Regions from separate parts of the Streptomyces sp. NPDC053048 genome, predicted to be linked through region 1. Evidence: predicted binding sites of a transcription regulator. Region 1 holds the regulator's gene; each other region holds the start of a gene.
What was found. The regulator HrcA, encoded in region 1, represses chaperone genes, less so after heat shock. The targets are predictions, from matches to a motif close to TTNGCACTCNGNNNNNCNGAGTGCNAA.
Positions count from the first base shown of each region.

Region 2: the regulator HrcA is predicted to act here: its motif matches at 3,478-3,504, upstream of groL (chaperonin GroEL).
Region 3: the regulator HrcA is predicted to act here: its motif matches at 3,489-3,515, upstream of groES (co-chaperone GroES).

Region 1 is NZ_JBITZS010000001.1:418,626-425,494, forward strand. It holds gene ACIG36_RS02055 (DUF3097 domain-containing protein) at 1-598, opposite strand, end outside; gene ACIG36_RS02060 (MBL fold metallo-hydrolase) at 617-1,363, opposite strand; gene hrcA (heat-inducible transcriptional repressor HrcA) at 1,670-2,686, shown strand; gene dnaJ (molecular chaperone DnaJ) at 2,687-3,826, shown strand; gene ACIG36_RS02075 (nitronate monooxygenase) at 3,994-5,067, shown strand; gene ACIG36_RS02080 (16S rRNA (uracil(1498)-N(3))-methyltransferase) at 5,187-5,936, shown strand; gene ACIG36_RS02085 (LuxR C-terminal-related transcriptional regulator) at 6,056-6,869, shown strand, end outside.
Region 2 is NZ_JBITZS010000009.1:265,626-272,494, forward strand. It holds gene ACIG36_RS24945 (DNA repair helicase XPB) at 1-1,508, opposite strand, end outside; gene groL (chaperonin GroEL) at 1,693-3,315, opposite strand; gene ACIG36_RS24955 (cold-shock protein) at 3,722-3,928, opposite strand; gene ACIG36_RS24960 (MoaD/ThiS family protein) at 4,364-4,639, opposite strand; gene thrC (threonine synthase) at 4,708-6,033, opposite strand; SAM riboswitch class I at 6,051-6,193, opposite strand; gene ACIG36_RS24970 (glucosyl-3-phosphoglycerate synthase) at 6,413-6,869, shown strand, end outside.
Region 3 is NZ_JBITZS010000006.1:358,387-365,255, forward strand. It holds gene ACIG36_RS18230 (SDR family NAD(P)-dependent oxidoreductase) at 1-356, shown strand, start outside; gene ACIG36_RS18235 (ester cyclase) at 435-1,133, shown strand; gene groL (chaperonin GroEL) at 1,256-2,884, opposite strand; gene groES (co-chaperone GroES) at 3,031-3,339, opposite strand; gene ACIG36_RS18250 (polysaccharide deacetylase family protein) at 3,611-4,486, opposite strand; gene ACIG36_RS18255 (methyltransferase domain-containing protein) at 4,563-5,765, shown strand; gene ACIG36_RS18260 (hypothetical protein) at 5,776-6,054, opposite strand; gene ACIG36_RS18265 (hypothetical protein) at 6,051-6,407, opposite strand; gene tsaD (tRNA (adenosine(37)-N6)-threonylcarbamoyltransferase complex transferase subunit TsaD) at 6,516-6,869, opposite strand, start outside.

The sequences.
Region 1 (6,869 bases):
CCACGTACGGGTGGCCCACCACCCGCACGTTCTCGCCCGTGACCTCCGCCGCGATCCGGGACTCCTTGGAGCCCGGCACCAGGTGGTCGACCAGGACGCCCAGGCGCGCGTCCGGGCCCGGGGCGAAGGAGCGGACGACGGCCGGGAGGTCGTCGATGCCCTCCAGGTACTCCACGACCACGCCCTCGACGCGCAGGTCGTCGCCCCACACCCGCTCCACCAGCTCCGCGTCGTGGCGCCCTTCTACGTAGATGCGCCCCGCGCGCGCCACCCGTGCCCGCGCGCCCGGCACCGCGATGGAGCCGGACGCCGTGCGCTGCGGCCCGCGTGCGGCCGGTGCCGTGGGGCGTACGAGCGTCACGACGCGCCCCTCCAGCAGGAAGCCCCGCGGTTCCATCGGGAAGACGCGGTGCTTGCCGAACCGGTCCTCCAGCGTCACCGTCGGGCCCTGCGCCGTCTTCTCGCAGCGGATCACCGCCCCGCAGAAGCCCGTGGTGACCTCCTCCACCACGAGGTCCACCTCCGCCGGCACCTCGGGCGCGGGCGCGCTCCGCTTCCACGGAGGGGTCAGGTCCGGTCCGTACTCTCTGCTGCGCATGCGCGCCATTGTGGATCATCACCTGCCGAAGCGGGCCCGCAACGCCTCACGCTGTCCCCGGACGAATTCCGCGTCCACCACGGCCCCGTGCCCCGGCACGTACACCGCGTCCTCGCCGCCCAGCGCGAGCAGCCGGTCCAGTGCCGCCGGCCACGCGCGCGGCAGCGCGTCCGGGCCGGCCTGCGGCTCCCCGGACTCCTCCACGATGTCGCCGCAGAAGACGACGTCCGGGGCGCGGTCCGAGCCCGGCACGAGAACGGCCAGGTCGTAGGCCGTGTGCCCCGGCCCGACGTTCGCCAGCAGCGCCCGCCGCCCGCCGCCCAGGTCCACCAGGACCTCGCCGGACACGGCGTGCTGGGGCGGTACGAGCAGTTCCACCGCCTCCGCCGCGGCCTCGCGCGGCACCCCGTACCGCATCGCCTCGCGCCGCAGCTCCTCGCGCTCGCGCCGGCTGCGCAGCAGTTCGCCGAGCCCCACCGCCCCGTACACCTGCACGCCCGAGAACGCGGCGGTGCCCAGGACGTGGTCGAAGTGGGGGTGCGTGAGTGCGATGTGCGTCACGGACCGGCCGAAGATCTGCTGCACCTCGCGCCGGATCCCGGTGCCCTCGCGCAGGGACGAACCGGTGTCCACGACCAGCACCCCGTCCGGGCCCGCGACCGCCCCGACGGTGGCGTCCCAGCCCGGCAGCCTGCGGCGTACGACACCCGGCGCGAGCCGTTCCCAGTGCGCCCCCGCGCCGCCGGATTCCCCTTGCGTCTCCATACCGTGACGCTAACGGCAGACCGGTGCCGTTGCCCGCCCGGACGGACGCCGGACGGGCACGGGACGGGCACGGGACGGGACGCCGGACGCCCGCGGGAGCGGCGTCCGAGGGCGCGCGGCGAGGACGGCCCTTGCCCTGGCCGTGGTGCCCGGCCGTACACTGGCTGGAGGGTTTTGGCACTCTTGACCTTTGAGTGCCAGGGACGGGGGCCTTCCGAAGTCCCCCGTACGAGCCCTTGCACAACCCGTACAACACGTACAACCCGTACGACGGCTGAACCACTGGACCGACTGGAGGTGCGCGCGATGCTGAGCGAACGCAGGCTCGAAGTGTTGCGCGCCATCGTCCAGGACTACGTGGGCACCGAGGAGCCCGTCGGCTCCAAGGCCCTCACCGAGCGCCACCGCCTGGGGGTGTCCCCGGCCACGGTGCGCAACGACATGGCCGCGCTGGAGGACGAGGGTTTCATCGCCCAGCCCCACACGAGCGCCGGCCGCATCCCGACCGACAAGGGCTACCGCCTGTTCGTCGACAAGCTGGCGGGCGTCAAGCCGCTGTCGACGCCGGAGCGGCGCGCCATCCAGAACTTCCTGGACGGCGCGGTCGACCTGGACGACGTGGTGGCCCGCACGGTACGGCTGCTGGCGCAGCTGACCCGGCAGGTCGCGGTGGTGCAGTACCCCTCGCTGAGCCGTTCGACCGTGCGTCATGTGGAGCTGCTCGCGCTCGCTCCGGCCCGGGTCATGCTCGTACTGATCACGGATACCGGACGGGTCGAGCAGCGCATGATCGACTGCCCGGCGCCGGTGGGGGAGAACGCGCTGGCCGACCTGCGCGCGCGGCTGAACAGCCGGGTCGTGGGGCGGCGCTTCACGGATGTGCCGCAGCTGGTGCAGGACCTTCCGGATTCGTTCGAGCAGGACGAGCGCGGAACCGTTTCTACGGTTCTCGCCACCCTGCTCGAGACGCTGGTTGAGGAGACCGAGGAACGGCTGATGATCGGCGGCACCGCCAATCTCACTCGTTTCGGTCATGACTTCCCGCTGACGATCCGGCCCGTGCTGGAGGCGTTGGAGGAGCAGGTCGTCCTGCTCAAGCTGCTCGGCGAGGCCAAGGACTCGGGGATGACCGTGCGCATCGGTCACGAGAACGCCCACGAGGGACTGAACTCCACATCGGTCGTCGCCGTCGGCTACGGTTCGGGCGACGAGGCCGTCGCCAAACTCGGCGTGGTCGGACCGACCCGCATGGACTACCCCGGAACGATGGGAGCGGTACGCGCAGTGGCACGTTACGTCGGACAGATCCTGGCGGAGTCGTAAGTGGCCACGGATTACTACGCGGTCCTGGGCGTACGGCGCGATGCCTCGCAGGACGAGATCAAGAAGGCCTTCCGCCGTCTCGCGCGCGAGCTGCACCCGGACGTCAACCCGGACCCGAAGACGCAGGAGCGGTTCAAGGAGATCAACGCCGCTTACGAGGTGCTCTCGGACCCGCAGAAGAAGCAGGTCTACGACCTCGGTGGCGACCCGCTGTCCTCCTCGGGCGGCGCGGGTGCCGGTGCCGGCGGCTTCGGCGCGGGCTTCGGCAACTTCTCCGACATCATGGACGCCTTCTTCGGCCAGGCCTCGCAGCGCGGCCCGCGCTCGCGCACGCGCCGCGGCCAGGACGCCATGATCCGGCTCGAAGTCAGCCTCCCGGAGGCCGCCTTCGGCACCACCAAGGACATCCAGGTCGACACCGCGGTCGTCTGCACGACCTGCAGCGGCGAGGGCGCGGCCCCGGGCACGTCCGCGCAGACCTGTGACATGTGCCGCGGCCGTGGCGAGGTCTCGCAGGTCACCCGGTCCTTCCTGGGCCAGGTCATGACCTCCCGCCCCTGCCCGCAGTGCCAGGGCTTCGGCACCGTGGTGCCGACCCCGTGCCCGGAGTGCGCCGGCGACGGCCGCGTCCGGTCGCGGCGGAACCTGACCGTCAAGATCCCCGCCGGTGTCGACAACGGCACCCGCATCCAGCTCGCGGGCGAGGGCGAGGTCGGCCCCGGCGGCGGCCCCGCCGGCGACCTCTACGTGGAGATCCACGAGACCCCGCACCCGGTCTTCCAGCGCCGCGGCGACGACCTGCACTGCACGGTCACCATCCCGATGACGGCGGCTGCGCTCGGCACCAAGGTGCCGCTGGAGACGCTGGACGGCGTCGAGGAGATCGACATCCGGCCCGGCACCCAGTCCGGCCAGTCGATCCCGCTGCACCAGCGTGGCGTCACCCACCTGCGCGGCGGTGGCCGCGGCGACCTCATCGTGCACGTCGAGGTCACCACGCCCACCAAGCTGGACCCGCAGCAGGAGGAACTGCTGCGGCAGCTGGCGAAGATGCGCAACGAGGAGCGCCCGATGGGCGAGTTCAAGCCGGGGCAGCAGGGGCTGTTCTCGCGCTTGAAGGACGCGTTCAACGGGCGGTAGGCCCTGACTCCCGTTCCGGACGGGCCGCGCATGCGGCCCGTCCGGCGTTTGCGGGCACCGACCGGGGCGGGCCGGAAAGAACCGCCCTCCGCGCGGCGCGCGGTCCGGCGCGGGCCGGAAAGAACCGCCCTCCGGGCAGCCCGGTCGGTTTGTGACACGATGTGGTCATGGCTCCGTTGCCCGGACTGACCAGACTCTTCGAGCACCCGATCGTGCAGGCCCCCATGGCGGGCGGCGGCTCCACCCCGGCGCTCGCCGCGGCTGTCAGCGAGGCCGGCGGCCTCGGCTTCCTCGCCGCCGGGTACAAGACGCCGGCGGCGATGTACGAGGAGATCAAGCAGCTCCGCGCCCGCACCTCCCGCCCCTTCGGCGTCAACCTCTTCATGCCGCAGCCGCCCGCCGCCGACCCGGCCGCGGTCGAGGTGTACGCCGAGCAGCTGGCCGGCGAGGCCACCTGGTACCGCACCCCGCTGGGGGAGCCGGACCAGAGCTGTGACGACGCCTACGACGCCAAGCTCGCCGTCCTCCTCGAGGACCCCGTGCCCGTCGTCTCCTTCACTTTCGGGTGCCCCTCGCGTGCGGCCGTGGACGCCCTCGCCCGGGTCGGCACGGTGACGATCGTGACCGTGACCTCGGCCGCCGAGGCACGGGCCGCGCGGGAGGCGGGCGCGGACGCGGTGTGCGTCCAGGGCGTCGAGGCCGGCGGCCACCAGGGCACCCACCACGACGACCCGCACGCGGACGGCGTCGGCGCGGGGGCCGGGTTGCTGCCGCTGCTGGCCGAGGTCCGCGAGAGCGTGCCGATGCCGGTCGTCGCGGCGGGCGGGCTGATGCGCGGCGACCAGATAGCCGCCGTCCTCGCCGCGGGCGCGAGCGCCGCGCAGCTGGGCACGGCCTTCCTGCCCTGCCCGGAGTCGGGGGCGCATCCTCTGCACAAGCGGGCCCTGAGCGACGCGTTGTTCGTACGGACGGAGCTGACCCGGGCCTTCACCGGGCGCCCGGCGCGCGGCCTGGTGAACCGTTTCATCCGAGAACACGGCCCCTACGCACCGGCCGCGTACCCGCAGGTCCACCACCTGACCTCGGGCCTGCGCCGGGCGGCCGCCGCGGCGGGCGACCCGCAGGCCATGGCGCTGTGGGCGGGGCAGGGCCACCGGCTGGCGCGGGAGCTGCCGGCGGGCGAGCTGGTGGGCGTGCTGGTCGCGGAACTGGCCGCGGCGTGCGGGTCGCCGGGTTGCTGACCGGGTTCGCCGATGTGGTGCGTCGATGTGGTGCGTCGATGTGGTGCGTCGATTCGGGTCGTTGACGCGGATTCGGCGATCGATTTGTTGATCAGAAAGTCCGAGAGAGCGAGTACGTCATGACAGCGCCGGTGTTCCTGGTCGAAGAGGGCTCCCTGACGGGCGTCTTCCCCGGCACCGTCTTCCCCCTCGGCGGGTCCGAGGGCCGCCACGCGGTGTCCGTGCGACGGCTGCGCGTGGGCGAGGAGATCGTCCTGACGGACGGCGACGGCACGGGCGCCTTCGGCACCGTGGCCGCCGTCGAGGGCAAGGACCACCTGGAGGTCGCCGTCACCTCCGTACGTTCCGAGCCGCTGCCGCAGCCGCGCATCACGGTCGTCCAGGCGTTGCCGAAGGGCGACCGCGGCGAACTCGCCGTCGAGACGATGACCGAGACCGGGGTCGACGCCATCGTGCCGTGGGCGGCCTCGCGGTGCGTCACGCAGTGGAAGGGCGAGCGCGGGCTGAAGTCGCTGGGCAAGTGGCGGGCGACGGCGCGGGAGGCGGGCAAGCAGTCGCGTCGCCTGCGCTTCCCGTCGGTGGCCGAGGCCATGACGACCAAGCAGGTCGCGGCCCTGCTGGCCGATGCCACGTTCGCGGCGGTGCTGCACGAGGAGGGCAGCACGCCGCTGGCGACGGCCGAGCTGCCGGAGACCGGCTCCATCGTGCTGGTCGTCGGCCCGGAGGGCGGCGTCTCCCCGGAGGAGCTCGCCGCGTTCGCCGACGCGGGCGCCCACCCCTACCGCCTGGGCCCGAGCGTGCTGCGCACGTCGACGGCCGGTACGGCGGCTGCGGCGTTGCTGCTGGGACGCACGGGGCGCTGGGGCTGACGGGGGCTTGGAGGGGGGAAAGGGCCAGGTGGGACTGGCCGTCAAGGCCGGCCGAACGACCGAATGACTGAATGACCGGGTGATTGATTGACGGGGGGAAGGGTGGGCTGGAAGGACACATGGCGCAGCTCCATGGGCGTGATTACGAGCGCATGCTCGACCTGGCCGTAGCGGTTCTGGAGAACGACGCCACGGAGTCGGCGTGGCACCTCGTCACCGGGCACCTGCTCGAGGCGATGGGGTGCGACTCGGCGACCTTCTCGGTGGTGGACGTCGCGGAGGGGACGGGGCGCATCGAGGGGTGGGCGCCCGCGCGGATCGGCCGGTTCGTCGGCGATCTCGTCCCGCGGCGGGTCCGCCAGCACCACCCGCTGCTCGCGTACACCGCGAGCGGTGCGCACGCGCCGGTGACGGTGAGCGAGATCTGCGACGGCTGGCGGCAGACCCAGTGGTACCAGGAGGCCCGCCGGGACTTCGGTGTCACCCAGCAACTGGGCCTGCCCGTTTCCGGCAGCTCGGGCGCCCCCGGCACGGTACGGCTGGTTCTGATGGGCCGCGACGGCCGGTTCAGGACGCACGACCTCGCCTTCGCCGCCCGTGTCCAGCCGTTGCTGGCCACCGTGGGCAACCATGTGCAGGAGCTGAACCGGCTGCGCGGCAGCGCGCCGGCCCTGACGACGGACCACCCCTCGCGGCACGGTCTGACGCCCAGGGAACTGACGGTGCTGGGTCTGCTGGCCGAGGGCCTGACGGCGCTCGGCATCGCGCGGCGCCTGGCGATCTCCCCGAGCACGGTCAACCGGCACCTGGAGAAGATCTACCGGAAGCTCGGTACGAACAACCGGGTCTCGACGGTGCTGCTGGCGCAGGAGGCGGGGCTGGTTCCGGCGCGGGCCGGCTCGGGCGGGGCCACCTCCGCCCTACCGGCGTCGG
Region 2 (6,869 bases), on a different contig from region 1:
TCGTGCCCGTCGGCCTTCGGCCGCAGCACCCGGCCCAGCCGCTGCGCCTCCTCCTGGCGCGAGCCGAACGTGCCCGACACCTGGATGGCGACCGTCGCCTCCGGCAGGTCGATGGAGAAGTTGGCGACCTTGGAGACCACCAGCACCGAGATCTCGCCCGCCCGGAAGGCGTCGAAGAGCTTCTCGCGCTGCGCGTTGGTCGTCTCGCCCTTGATGACGGGCGCGTCCAGGTGCTCGCCCAGCTCGTCCAGCTGGTCGATGTACTGGCCGATGACCAGCGTCTGCTCGCCCCGGTGCTTGGCGACCAGCGCCTCGGTGACCTTCCGCTTGGTGGCGGTCGTCGAGCAGTAGCGGTACTTCTCCTCCGTCTCGGCCGTCGCGTACGCCAGCCGCTCGGAGTCGGTCAGGTTCACCCGGACCTCGACGCAGTCGGCCGGGGCGATGTAGCCCTGCGCCTCGATCTCCTTCCAGGGCGCGTCGAAGCGCTTGGGGCCGATGAGGGAGAAGACGTCCGACTCCCGGCCGTCCTCACGCACGAGCGTCGCGGTCAGGCCCAGCCGCCGCCGCGCCTGCAGGTCGGCGGTGAACTTGAAGACGGGCGCGGGCAGCAGGTGCACCTCGTCGTAGACGACCAGGCCCCAGTCGCGGGAGTCGAACAGCTCCAGGTGCGGGTAGATGCCCTTCCGCTTGGTCGTCAGCACCTGGTAGGTGGCGATGGTGACCGGGCGGATCTCCTTCCGCGTGCCGCTGTACTCGCCGATCTCGTCCTCGGTCAGCGAGGTCCGCTTCACCAGCTCGTGCTTCCACTGCCGCGCGGAGACGGTGTTGGTGACCAGGATCAGCGTGGTCGCCTTGGCCTGCGCCATGGCGCCCGCGCCGACGAGCGTCTTGCCCGCGCCGCACGGCAGGACGACCACGCCGGAGCCGCCGTGCCAGAACCCGTCGACGGCCTGCTTCTGGTACGGGCGCAGCGCCCAGCCGTCCTCGCGCAGCTCGATGGGGTGCGCCTCGCCGTCCACGTACCCGGCGAGGTCCTCGGCCGGCCAGCCCAGCTTGAGCAGGGTCTGCTTGATCTGGCCGCGCTCGGAGGGGTGCACGGCCACGGTGTCGGGGTCGATGCGGGCGCCGACCAGCGGCTGGATCTTCTTGGAGCGCAGGATCTCCTCCAGCACCGGCCGGTCGGTGGTCTCCAGGACCAGCCCGTGCGTGGGGTGCTTGATCAGCCTGAGCCGCCCGTAGCGGGCCATGGTCTCGGCGATGTCGACGAGCAGCGCGTGCGGGACGGGGTAGCGGGAGTGGCTGACGAGCGCGTCGACGACCTGCTCGGCGTCGTGCCCGGCGGCCCGCGCGTTCCACAGTCCCAGCGGGGTCACCCGGTAGGTGTGGATGTGCTCGGGCGCCCGCTCCAGCTCGGCGAACGGCGCGATCGCACGGCGGCACGCGTCCGCCTGCTCGTGGTCCACCTCCAGCAGCAGGGTCTTGTCGCTCTGGACGATCAAGCAGGTCACTCATACCTCCACTACCGGGCCCGGCCGAACCCTCGCGCGAAACTCCTCAGTCTACCGGCCGGGGGGCGAAAGCGGGCTGCCGTCGCTCACGGTGACACAACGCCCGAGGGCGGCACCCCGGTGGGGGTGCCGCCCTCGGTGCCGTGGTGAACGGCGGGAACAGCGATCCGTTGGGAGCGACGGATCAGAAGTCCATCTCACCGCCGGGCATGCCGCCCGGAGCGGCCGCGGCGGCCTTCTCCGGCTTGTCGGCGATGACGGCCTCGGTGGTCAGGAAGAGCGCGGCGATGGACGCGGCGTTCTGCAGGGCGGAGCGGGTGACCTTCGCCGGGTCGATGATGCCCTCGGCGATCATGTCGACGTACTCGCCGGTCGCGGCGTTCAGGCCGTGGCCCACGGAGAGGTTGCGGACCTTCTCCACGACGACGCCGCCCTCGAGACCACCGTTGACGGCGATCTGCTTGAGCGGGGCCTCCAGGGCCAGCTTCACAGCGGCGGCACCGGTGGCCTCGTCACCCTCGAGCTCGAGCTTCTCGAAGACCGAGGAGGCCTGCAGCAGGGCCACGCCACCACCGGCGACGATGCCCTCCTCGACGGCAGCCTTCGCGTTGCGGACGGCGTCCTCGATGCGGTGCTTGCGCTCCTTGAGCTCGACCTCGGTGGCGGCACCGGCCTTGATGACGGCCACGCCGCCGGCCAGCTTCGCCAGGCGCTCCTGCAGCTTCTCGCGGTCGTAGTCGGAGTCGCTGTTCTCGATCTCGGCGCGGATCTGGTTGACGCGGCCCTGGACCTGGTCGCTGTCACCGGCACCGTCGACGATGGTCGTCTCGTCCTTGGTGATGACGACCTTGCGGGCGCGGCCGAGCAGGTCGAGACCGGCGTTCTCCAGCTTGAGGCCGACCTCCTCGGAGATGACCGTGCCACCGGTGAGGATGGCGATGTCGCCCAGCATGGCCTTGCGGCGGTCGCCGAAGCCCGGGGCCTTGACGGCGACGGACTTGAAGGTGCCGCGGATCTTGTTGACGACCAGCGTGGACAGGGCCTCGCCCTCGACGTCCTCGGCGATGATCAGCAGCGGCTTGCCGGACTGCATGACCTTCTCCAGGAGCGGCAGCAGGTCCTTGACCGAGCCGACCTTGGAGTTGACGATCAGGATGTACGGGTCGTCCAGGGACGCCTCCATACGCTCCATGTCGGTGGCGAAGTACGCCGAGATGTAGCCCTTGTCGAAGCGCATACCCTCGGTGAGCTCCAGCTCCAGACCGAAGGTCTGGGACTCCTCGACGGTGATGACGCCTTCCTTGCCGACCTTGTCCATGGCCTCGGCGATGAGCTCGCCGATCTGGGTGTCGGCGGCGGAGATGGAGGCGGTGGAGGCGATCTGCTCCTTGGTCTCCACGTCCTTGGCCTGCTCGAGCAGGGCGGCGGAGACGGCCTCGACGGCCTTCTCGATGCCGCGCTTCAGCGCCATCGGGTTGGCACCGGCGGCCACGTTGCGCAGACCCTCGCGGACCAGCGCCTGGGCGAGGACGGTCGCGGTCGTCGTGCCGTCACCGGCGACGTCGTCCGTCTTCTTCGCGACCTCCTTGACCAGCTCGGCGCCGATCTTCTCGTACGGGTCCTCGAGCTCGATCTCCTTGGCGATGGAGACACCATCGTTGGTGATCGTGGGGGCGCCCCACTTCTTCTCGAGGACGACGTTGCGGCCCTTGGGGCCAAGGGTGACCTTGACGGCGTCGGCGAGCTGGTTCATCCCGCGCTCGAGACCGCGCCGTGCCTCCTCGTCGAACGCGATGATCTTGGCCATGTGAAGTGGTCCTCCCAGGACGGGGTGGAGACTGCTCCGGACCGCGCTGGCGCCCGCGACGGACGGCCCGGTCGCCCCGCGGTTCCTTGCCCCGCTTGGCTCGCAGACCTCACCGACGGTCCAAATCTGTCACTCTCACCAGGAGAGTGCTAAGCCCAATGATTAGCACTCGACCCACCCGAGTGCAAGCGGTCCACGTCGACTCAACCCAAGGTGGCAGCGGGGGCACCTCCCAGCGTTGGCTGGGGGCGCAAGCGACTCGGGACATCCCACGTCCTGCCCAGCTTTGCGCCCGCGCATGCACGCGACACGCGACACGCACGGGCGCACGCGCGAGGGGCCCGCACCTTCTGGTCGGAAGGTGCGGACCCCTCGGCAGCCGTATAGCCGGGTCGATGCGTCGCGATCAGCCGGCGGCCAGCCTCACCATGTCCGCCTGCGGCCCCTTCTGGCCCTGCGAGATCTCGAACTCGACTCGCTGCCCCTCCTCGAGGGTGCGGTAGCCGTCCATCTGAATCGCGCTGTAGTGGACGAAAACATCCGCACCACCGTCGACCGCGATGAAGCCGTACCCCTTCTCCGCGTTGAACCACTTGACGGTGCCCTGAGCCATGCCTAACTCCCCTATTACTGGCCCTTGCACAGGACCGCACTTCGCGGACCCGGGTCAGACCTCACCCCCAGACAGGTTGGAGGTGTGCGCCGGAACGCGTCGACCGCGGCTGAATGTATCTGCACGGATGCCGTCTGCAACAGGTCACTCGGACGAGAATTCCAGGTGCGGCCGATCGGTTATTCGTACCGATTTCCGCAGCTTCCCGGGCAAGTCGGACCGGGCATAACGCAACCAACCCGACAAATCGCGCAGGTGTTTCGCGCACAACTTGACGGGTTCTCATATGCGTTCGGTGGTGACACCGGCGGGGGAACGCCTCAACTGTATCGCGGCTCAACAGGCGGAATCGCCCCGTCCGTTTTACGGGCGGAGCGATTCCGGGGAAATCTGCAGGAACCCTGAGAAAGCCTCAGGCCATTGATCGGCGTCCGGTCAGCCGCCGGCGACCGCGGGAATGATCGACACGCCGGCCCCGTCGGGCGTGGCCGCGGCCAGCCCGCCCTCGAAGCGCACGTCGTCGTCGTTGACGTACACGTTGACGAACCGCCGCAGCTTCCCGGCGTCGTCGAGGACGCGGGCGGCGATGCCCGGGTGGTTCGCCTCGAGCGAGGCGATGACCTCCTGCAGGGTGCCCCCCTCGGCGGAGACCTCGGCCTGCCCATTGGTGTAGGTGCGCAGGATGGTGGGAATGCGAACGGAAACGCTCATGGTGGAGTCACCCTTCGGGAAGCGGAAGAGGCGGAAGAGAAAGAAGGAATGCTGTGGGCCCGCGGACGTCAGCGGCCGGCGAGCCCGGCGGCGCGGAACGCCTCCAGCGACGGCCGGATGGTCGCCGTGGGCCCGGCCGCGACGGCGTCGAGCGTCTTGAGCCCGTCCCCCGTGTTGAGCACGACGGTGGTCAGCGAAGGATCGAGCACCCCGCTCTCCAGCAGCTTGCGCGTCACGCCCACCGTGACCCCGCCCGCCGTCTCCGCGAAGATCCCCTCGGTGCGGGCGAGCAGCTTGATCGCGTCCACGATCCGCTCGTCGTCGACGTCCTCGACGGCGCCGCCCGTGCGCCGGGCGATGTCGAGCACGTACGGACCGTCCGCGGGGTTGCCGATGGCGAGGGACTTGGCGATCGTGTCCGGCTTCACCGGCCGGACCACGTCGTGGCCGTCCTTGTACGCGCGGGAGACCGGCGAGCAGCCCTCCGCCTGGGCGCCGAAGATCCGGTACGGGCGGTCCTCGACCAGGCCCAGCGCGATGAGCTCCTTGAGCCCCTTGTCGATCTTCGTCAGCTGTGATCCCGACGCGACCGGCACCACGATCTGGTCCGGCAGCCGCCAGCCCAGCTGTTCGCAGATCTCGTACGCCAGGGTCTTCGAGCCCTCCCCGTAGTAGGGGCGCAGGTTGACGTTGACGAAGCCCCAGCCCTCGCCGAGCGGGTCGCCGATGAGCTCGGAGCAGAAGCGGTTGACGTCGTCGTAGGTGCCCTCGATGCCGACGAGGTCGCCGCCGTAGACGGCGGCCATGACGACCTTGCCCGCCTCCAGGTCGTGCGGGATGAAGACGCAGGACGCGAACCCGGCACGGGCCGCGGCCGCGCCGACGGCCCCCGCGAGGTTGCCGGTCGACGAGCAGGACAGGGTGGTGAAGCCGAAGGTGCGGGCGGCCTCGACGGCGATGGCGACGACGCGGTCCTTGAAGGAGTGCGTGGGGTTGCCGGAGTCGTCCTTGATGTACAGCCCGCCGGTCACGCCCAGTTCGGCGGCGAGGTTGTCGGCCTTGACGAGCTGGGTGAAGCCGGGGTTGAGGCCGGGCCGGTCGGCGACGTCGGCGGGGACGGGCAGCAGCGGCGCGTAGCGCCAGATGTTCGGCGGGCCGGCCTCGATCCGGGCGCGCAGTTCCGCCGCTGCGCGGGGCCCGCCGGCCGGGAGCTCGTAGGCGACCTCGAGCGGGCCGAAGCAGGAGGCGCAGGCGAAGACGGGGCCGAGGTCGAAGCGCTCGCCGCACTCGCGGCAGGAGAGCGCGACGGCGGGGCCGAAGGCGCCGGAGGCTGATGTTTTCGAGTCGGCTCCGCCGACGGGGGAGGTACGACTTTCAACGGCTTGGACAGCCATGGAGGCGAGGCCCTTTCTCCTCATCTTCCTCGCGGCGAACCTCGCCACGAGACGGAATTGGCACCTTCCCCGCCGGGAGCCTCGCGTCTGATGACCGAGACCGGCTGGAGGGTTGCCGGGGCTTCAACGGGCCGTGTCCCTCTGCCCCTCTGGATGAGCGGTATGGCGCTGGGCATGGCCCAGGCGTTTGTTCGCGCGACGACCCCGACATGCGACGGCTGTCCGCGTTGTTCAAGACTGTAACGGAAGGGGTGGCCGAGTTGGAGGGCCGTCCGCACCGCGAGACGCGTCACAGGGCGCGCTGATACACGCGATACAAGCGAGAGAACCGATGCGAGCCGATACGGGCCCGCACATGCCGATGCAAGGAGTCGTACAGGTGCTGGAAGAGGTGGAGCGCTGGCTGGCCCGGCGATCCTGGTCCGCAGCCGACCGTCCGCTCGACCAGCTGCTCGACGCGAAGGCCGCGACCGGCCTGACCGTCAGCGTCGTCCTGCCGGCGCTCGACGAGGAGGCGACGGTCGGCGACATCGTGGCGACGATCCGCCGCGAGCTGATGTCGGACGCCGTGCCGCTGGTGGACGAGCTGGTGGTGCTGGACTCCGGTTCCACGGACCGCACCGCCGAGGTCGCCGCGGCGGCCGGGGCCCGTGTGGTGCACCGTGACGAGATCCTGCCCCGGCTGCCGGCGCTGCCGGGCAAGGGCGAGGTGCTGTGGCGGTCGCTGCTGGCGACGAGCGGTGACGTCGTGTGCTTCGTGGACGCGGACCTCAGGGACTTCTCGCCCGCGTTCGTGTCGGGGATCGTCGGTCCGCTGCTGACCGATCCGGACGTGC
Region 3 (6,869 bases), on a different contig from region 1:
CGGCCTTCGTACCGCGCGGTACGTACGGGGCGAGCAAGGCGTGGGTGGTGCAGTTCACCCAGGGTGCGGCGCGTGATCTGGCGGGCAGCGGGGTGCGGCTGATGGCGCTGTGCCCCGGCTTCGTACGGACCGAGTTCCACCAGCGGGCCGGGATGGGCGTGGACAACGTGCCCGGCTGGATGTGGCTGGACGCGGACAAGCTGGTGGAGGCCGCGCTGAAGGACCTGGCGCGCGGCAAGTCCCTGTCCATCCCCGACCCCCGGTACAAGGCCCTGACCGGCCTGATGAAGCTGGCCCCGCGCCGGGCGGTGTCGCGGGCGGGGGCGACGACGGGCCGCAGGTACGGCCCGAACTGACGGAACACCGGCCTCTCGGGTGACAGACACAGGCAGGACATACAGGACTAGCCTGGAAATATCACCCGGGAGGCCGCCATGACTTTCGTGCAAGTAATCGACTGCAAGACGCGTCGGTACGACGACATGAACCGGCTCATGGACGACTGGGTCGCCGCCACCGAGGGCAAGCGCACCGCCACCCACTCCATCGTCGGCCGGGACCACACGGACAGCGAGCACTACGTCGAGATCATCGAGTTCCCCTCCTACGCCAAGGCGATGGAGAACTCCAACCTTCCGGAGACCAACCGGATCTTCGAGGAGATGGTCGCGCTCTGCGACGGCATGCCGACCTTCACCGACCTCGACGTGCTCCGCGACGAGCAGCTGAACAAGGCGACGGCCCGCCGCTTCTACGAGGAGGTGGCCGTCGGCGGCAATCTGGACCTCGTCGACGAGCTCTTCACCGCCGACTACCGCGACCACGACGTCGGCAAGGAGGAGCTGACCACGACCGGCTCCGATGTCATCAAGCAGGACGTCACCGGCTGGCGCGACGCGTTCGACTTCGACTTCGAGCTCGAGAGCGAGCTGGCCGAGGGCGACCAGGTCTGCGTCCGCTGGACCTGGCGGGGCACCCACCGGGGCGACTTCATGGGCCTGCAGCCCACGGGTCAGCAGGTCGAGATGACGGGCACGACGGTCTGGCGCTTCGAGGACGGCAGGATCTGCGAGGGCTGGTGGACCTACGACATGCTGCGGCTGCTGCGCGAGCTGGGCGCGGTGCGGTTGTAGCGGCGGGCCCGCAGCCGGCACGCCTGCGCACCGGCGCGCCCGTGAACGGGACCGGCCCGGCCCCCCCGCGATGGGGAGACCGGGCCGGACCACTACGAGCGGTGCGCGCGAGGCGCGACGCGTCAGTGCGCGTGGCCGTGACCGTGGCCGTGACCGGCCTCGGCGGGCTCCTCTTCCTTCTTCTCGACGACCAGGGTCTCGGTCGTGAGCAGCAGGGAGGCGATGGACGCGGCGTTCTCCAGCGCGGAGCGGGTGACCTTGACCGGGTCGATGACGCCGGCCTTCACCAGGTCGCCGTACTCGCCGGTCGCGGCGTTGAAGCCCTGGCCCTTGTCGAGCTCCGCCACCTTGGAGGTGATGACGTAGCCCTCGAGGCCGGCGTTCTCGGCGATCCAGCGCAGCGGCTCGACGGCGGCGCGGCGGACGACGGCGACACCGGTGGCCTCGTCACCCTCCTTGCCCAGGCCGCCGTCCAGCACCTTGACGGCGTGGACGAGGGCGGAGCCACCACCGGAGACGATGCCCTCCTCGACCGCGGCACGGGTCGCGGAGATGGCGTCCTCCAGACGGTGCTTCTTCTCCTTGAGCTCGACCTCGGTGGCCGCACCCACACGGATGACGCAGACGCCACCGGCGAGCTTGGCGAGGCGCTCCTGGAGCTTCTCGCGGTCCCAGTCGGAGTCGGTGGTCTCGATCTCGGCCTTGATCTGGGCGACGCGGCCCTCGACGTCGCCGGCGTTGCCGCCGCCGTCGACGATGGTGGTGTCGTCCTTGGTGATCGTCACGCGGCGGGCGGAGCCCAGCACGTCCAGACCGGCCTGGTCGAGCTTGAGGCCGACCTCCTCGGCGATGACGGTGGCACCGGTGAGGGTGGCCATGTCGCCCAGCATCGCCTTGCGGCGGTCACCGAAGCCCGGGGCCTTGACGGCCACGGCGTTGAAGGTGCCACGGATCTTGTTGACGACGAGGGTGGAGAGCGCCTCGCCCTCGACGTCCTCGGCGATGATCAGCAGCGGCTTGGAGCCACCGCCCTGGATGATCTTCTCCAGCAGGGGCAGCAGGTCCTGGATGGAGGAGATCTTGCCCTGGTGGATCAGGATGTACGGGTCGTCGAGGACGGCCTCCATACGCTCCTGGTCGGTGACCATGTACGGCGAGAGGTAACCCTTGTCGAAGGCCATGCCCTCGGTGAAGTCCAGCTCCAGGCCGAAGGTGTTGGACTCCTCGACGGTGATGACGCCGTCCTTGCCGACCTTGTCCATCGCCTCGGCGATGAGCTCGCCGACCTGCTTGTCCTGCGCGGAGAGCGCGGCCACGGCGGCGATGTCGGACTTGTCCTCGATCGGGCGGGCGGTCGCCAGCAGCTCGTCGGAGACGGCCTTGACGGCGGCGTCGATGCCCTTCTTCAGGGCGGCCGGGGAGGCGCCGGCGGCGACGTTGCGCAGACCCTCGCGGACCAGCGCCTGGGCCAGGACGGTGGCGGTGGTGGTGCCGTCACCCGCGATGTCGTTGGTCTTGGTCGCCACCTCCTTGACGAGCTGGGCACCCAGGTTCTCGTACGCGTCGTCGAGCTCGACCTCGCGCGCGATGGTGACACCGTCGTTGGTGATGGTGGGGGCGCCGAACTTCTTGTCGATGACGACGTTGCGGCCCTTGGGGCCGATCGTCACCTTCACGGTGTCGGCAAGCTTGTTGACGCCGCGCTCGAGGGCGCGACGGGCGTCCTCGTCGAACTTCAGGGTCTTGGCCATGGGTTACGTATCCTTCGCCGTATCTCAAACGAACTGCGCCCCCGGTGCCCGGCTAGCAGGCACGGGTACCAGGGGCGCAGATCAAAAGCTTCGAAAGCTCGAAGGCCGCAGGGCCTTCGGCCTCGGGCTCAAAAGCCTGGGGTGAATTACTTCTCGATGACCGCGAGGACGTCGCGGGCCGAGAGGACGAGGTACTCGTCGCCGTTGTACTTCACCTCGGTGCCGCCGTACTTGCTGTAGAGCACGACGTCGCCGACCTGCACGTCGAGCGGCAGGCGCTCGCCGTTCTCGAAGCGGCCCGGACCCACGGCCAGGACAACGCCCTCCTGGGGCTTCTCCTTGGCGGTGTCCGGAATGACCAGGCCGGAGGCCGTGGTCTGCTCGGCGTCGAGCGGCTGGACCACGATGCGGTCCTCGAGCGGCTTGATGGCAACCTTGGAGCTGGCGGTCGTCACGATCCGACCTCCCCCTTCGGAGATCTCACGGGGTTAACTGTCTGAGGTGGCGACCAGGTGGATCCGTCGTCGCGGGTGCCGGACCTGCCCGTCGCTGCGTTTGGCACTCGCCAGTGGAGAGTGCCAACGACGCCGAGACTATGACGCGGTTAGCACTCGGTCAAGCGGAGTGCCAATTCGCCGTGCGGCGAGCTTTGGCTACCCCACACGCGGGGGACCTACTCCTGACCTGCCGCCGGCCTGCCGCAGGGCCCTTCCGGGCCGGCTGTTCCTAGAGGTAATCCTCCAGCCGGGCGACCGTGTAGCCCTGCCGCTGGACGCTGCGCAGCATGTTGGTGACCATCTTGGCCATGGAGGTGCCCTTGAGCTCCCCCGGACCGCGGAAATGAGCCAGGACGATCTCTCCGGGGCGCAGCGTGTCGCCCTGCGCGTAGCGCATGTCGTTGATCTGCATCGTGGCCTCCCAGAGCACCACCGCGCGCACTCCGCAGCTTCCGGCGGCGGCGAGGGTGGCGTCGTTGTAGTTGCCGTACGGCGGCCGGAAGAGGGTGGGCCGGGCGCCGAAACGCTTCTCCAGGGCGTCCTGCTGCCCGCATATCTCGCGCTTCTGCGCCTCGGGGGACAGGGTGCGCAGGTTGGGGTGGGCGAGGGTGTGGTTGTGGACGCCGTTGCCGAGGGCGCGGAGCCGGTCGAAGTAGCCGTAGCCGCGGCCGGCGCGGGCGATGTCGTCGGTGAGGAACATCGTGAACGGCAGCTTCAGCTCCTCGGCCATCCGCACGAACTCCGGGTCCTTCTCGGCCCCGTCGTCGATGGTGATGAAGACGACCTTGTCGCTGGTGGGTATCCGCCGCACCACCGGCGGAAGGCCGCCACCGGTGGCACCCGCCACGGGCTTCTTCGCCGGCGGGGCGGGCGGCGGCGCGAGGGGCTTGTCCAGACCCCAGCGGCGGTAGGCGTCGTCGGGCTCGGAGGACGCGTTCGGGGACGCGACGGCCGTACCGGCACCCTTGCGGGGCTTGTCCCCTCCGCCGGAGGACGAGGCTCCGGAGGACGAGCCGGACGAGCACCCGGCGAGGACGCCGGTCAGCAGCAGGGCGGCGGAGGCGAGGACGGCGGCGCGGCGGCGACCGGAAACAGACTGGCTCACCCGGACGATTGTTGTGCATGCGTTCGGGCCCGGTGCGGGGGCCTGCGTGGGTGGCCCGCGAGAGAGAATGAGACACGTGCCCGCACCGAATCCCGCCGCCACCGACGCCTTCACCGCCCTGCTCACCGAGGAGGGCCGCGCCCTCCTCGAGCAGCTGCGCGCCTACGACCCCGCGCAGGAGCTCGCCACGGCGACCCGGCTGCGCCGCGACCACCCCGCCGAGCTGGTGTCGGCGGCTCTGGGCCAGGCGCGGTTGCGGCAGCGGGCGGTGGCGAAGTTCGGCGCGGAGGACGCGTACCGGATGTTCTTCACGCCCAACGGCGTGGAACAGGCCACACGCGCCGTCGTCGCGGCCTACCGCGCCCGGCGCTTCGAGGCACTGGGCGTGCGCCGGGTCGCCGACCTGTGCTGCGGCATCGGCGGCGACGCGATCGCGCTGGCGCGCGTCGGCATCGCGGTACTCGCCGTCGACCGCGACCCGCTGACGTGCGAGGTCGTCCGCGCCAACGCGGAAGCGCTGGGCCTGGCCGACCTGATCGAGGTGCGCCACGCGGACGTCACGGAGGTCGACACCTCCTCGTACGACGCGGTCTTCGTCGACCCGGCGCGGCGCGGCGGGCGTGGCCGGATCTTCGACCCCGAGGCCTACTCTCCCCCGCTCTCCTGGGCAATCGAGGCGGCGCGCACGGCCCCGCACGCGGCACTGAAGATCGCGCCCGGCGTGCCGCACGAGGCGATCCCCGAGGACGCCGAGGCCGAGTGGATCTCGGACGGCGGTGACGTGAAGGAGGCCGTGCTGTGGTTCGGCACGCGGCCGGGTGCCCGGCGGGCGACCCTGCTTCCGGGCGGCGCGTCCCTGGTCGGTCGCGACCTGCCGGATCCGGCCGTGCGGCCGGTGGGCCGGTACCTGTACGAGCCGGACGGCGCGGTCATCCGGGCGCACCTGGTGGCGGAGGTCGCCGAGGAGCTGGGGGGCGACGCCGGGCTGATCGACGAGACGATCGCGTACGTGACGAGCGACGAGCTGCGGGATTCCGCGTATGCGGCGGCGTACGAGATCACGGATGTGCTGCCGTTCAACCTGAAGCGGTTGAAGGCGATCGTGCGGGAGCGGGAGATCGGCGTCGCCGTCATCAAGAAGCGGGGCTCGGCGGTGGAGCCGGAGGAACTGCGCAAGAAGCTCAAGCTCGCGGGCGCGAATTCGTGTGTGATCGTGCTGACGCGGGTGGCGGGCGCGCCGGCCATGCTGCTGGGCCGGCCGGCGCGATCTGCCGGGTGAGGGGTGACGGTCAGAGGTCCTTGAAGGGCGGGATGATCCGCGTGATGACGATCGACCGATCTCGTGGGGAAACGAGAAAGAAGAAGAAGCCGCCTGCGGTCCTCATCTCCCGCAAGCCACCGGGCTGCCGATCCTGTCTGTACCCGATGTGATCGAGGTCGGCGCCCATACTCGCCAGCTCGGCAAGCTCTCCCGCAAGCCGCTCGACCACAGCCACTACAGCAGCCGGTATGCCACCCGCGACGTGCTCTTCGTCCGGGTTGTACTCCCAGCCCCAGGCATCGCTCAACGCTTTCCCAGCCCAATCGCCTCACACGCGTCGTCGAGGATGCGGCCGAGCTCGGAGACCGCCGCCCGCCTTTGATCCCGGTCCTCGCTTTCGACCGCCAAGATTTCCAGCTCCCGAAACCTGGCTGCGACCAGTGGCTGACGCTGAATCTGTACGTGAATCGACCAGCTCGTGGTGAAGCGCCACACAGGGCCGAAGTCCGCTTCCTGACGCGCCTGATCCACAGCCTCGTCCAACTGATCAGCAAAGGCGGGAAGAGCGGACGGGGTGATCCGAGCGACAGCTTGCCGCAACGCAGCCACCGTCGCAGGCGGCTGCGGGATCAGGGGCCGCTCAGGAACATCGGCAGTCATAGGTTCTCCCATGGACGGAATTCTGTTCCGCGCGCTCACCGTACCGGGCCCAAACAAGCACTCGACCACCCGAACGGGGAGCCGGTGAAGCGGTCTTGACCGCTCCGCCTACGAGTACAGATTGTCCTTGCTCAGCTCGTGGAAGTGGTCGTGGTCATGGGAATGCCCATGGTCGTGCCCCGGCACGTGCGTGTCCGTCACCGGCAGCGACGAGTCCGCCGACAGGTCCCAGGACGACGCCGCGCGGCCCCGGGCCACCATTTCGGCGCCCAGTGCCGCCACCATCGCGCCGTTGTCCGTGCACAGCTTGGGGCGCGGGACGCGCAGCGTGATGCCCGCGTCCTCGCAGCGGCGTTCGGCCATCGCGCGCAGGCGGGTGTTGGCCGCCACGCCGCCGCCGATCATCAGGTGGTCCACGCCGTGGTCCTTGCAGGCGCGCACCGCCTTTCGGGTGAGGACGTC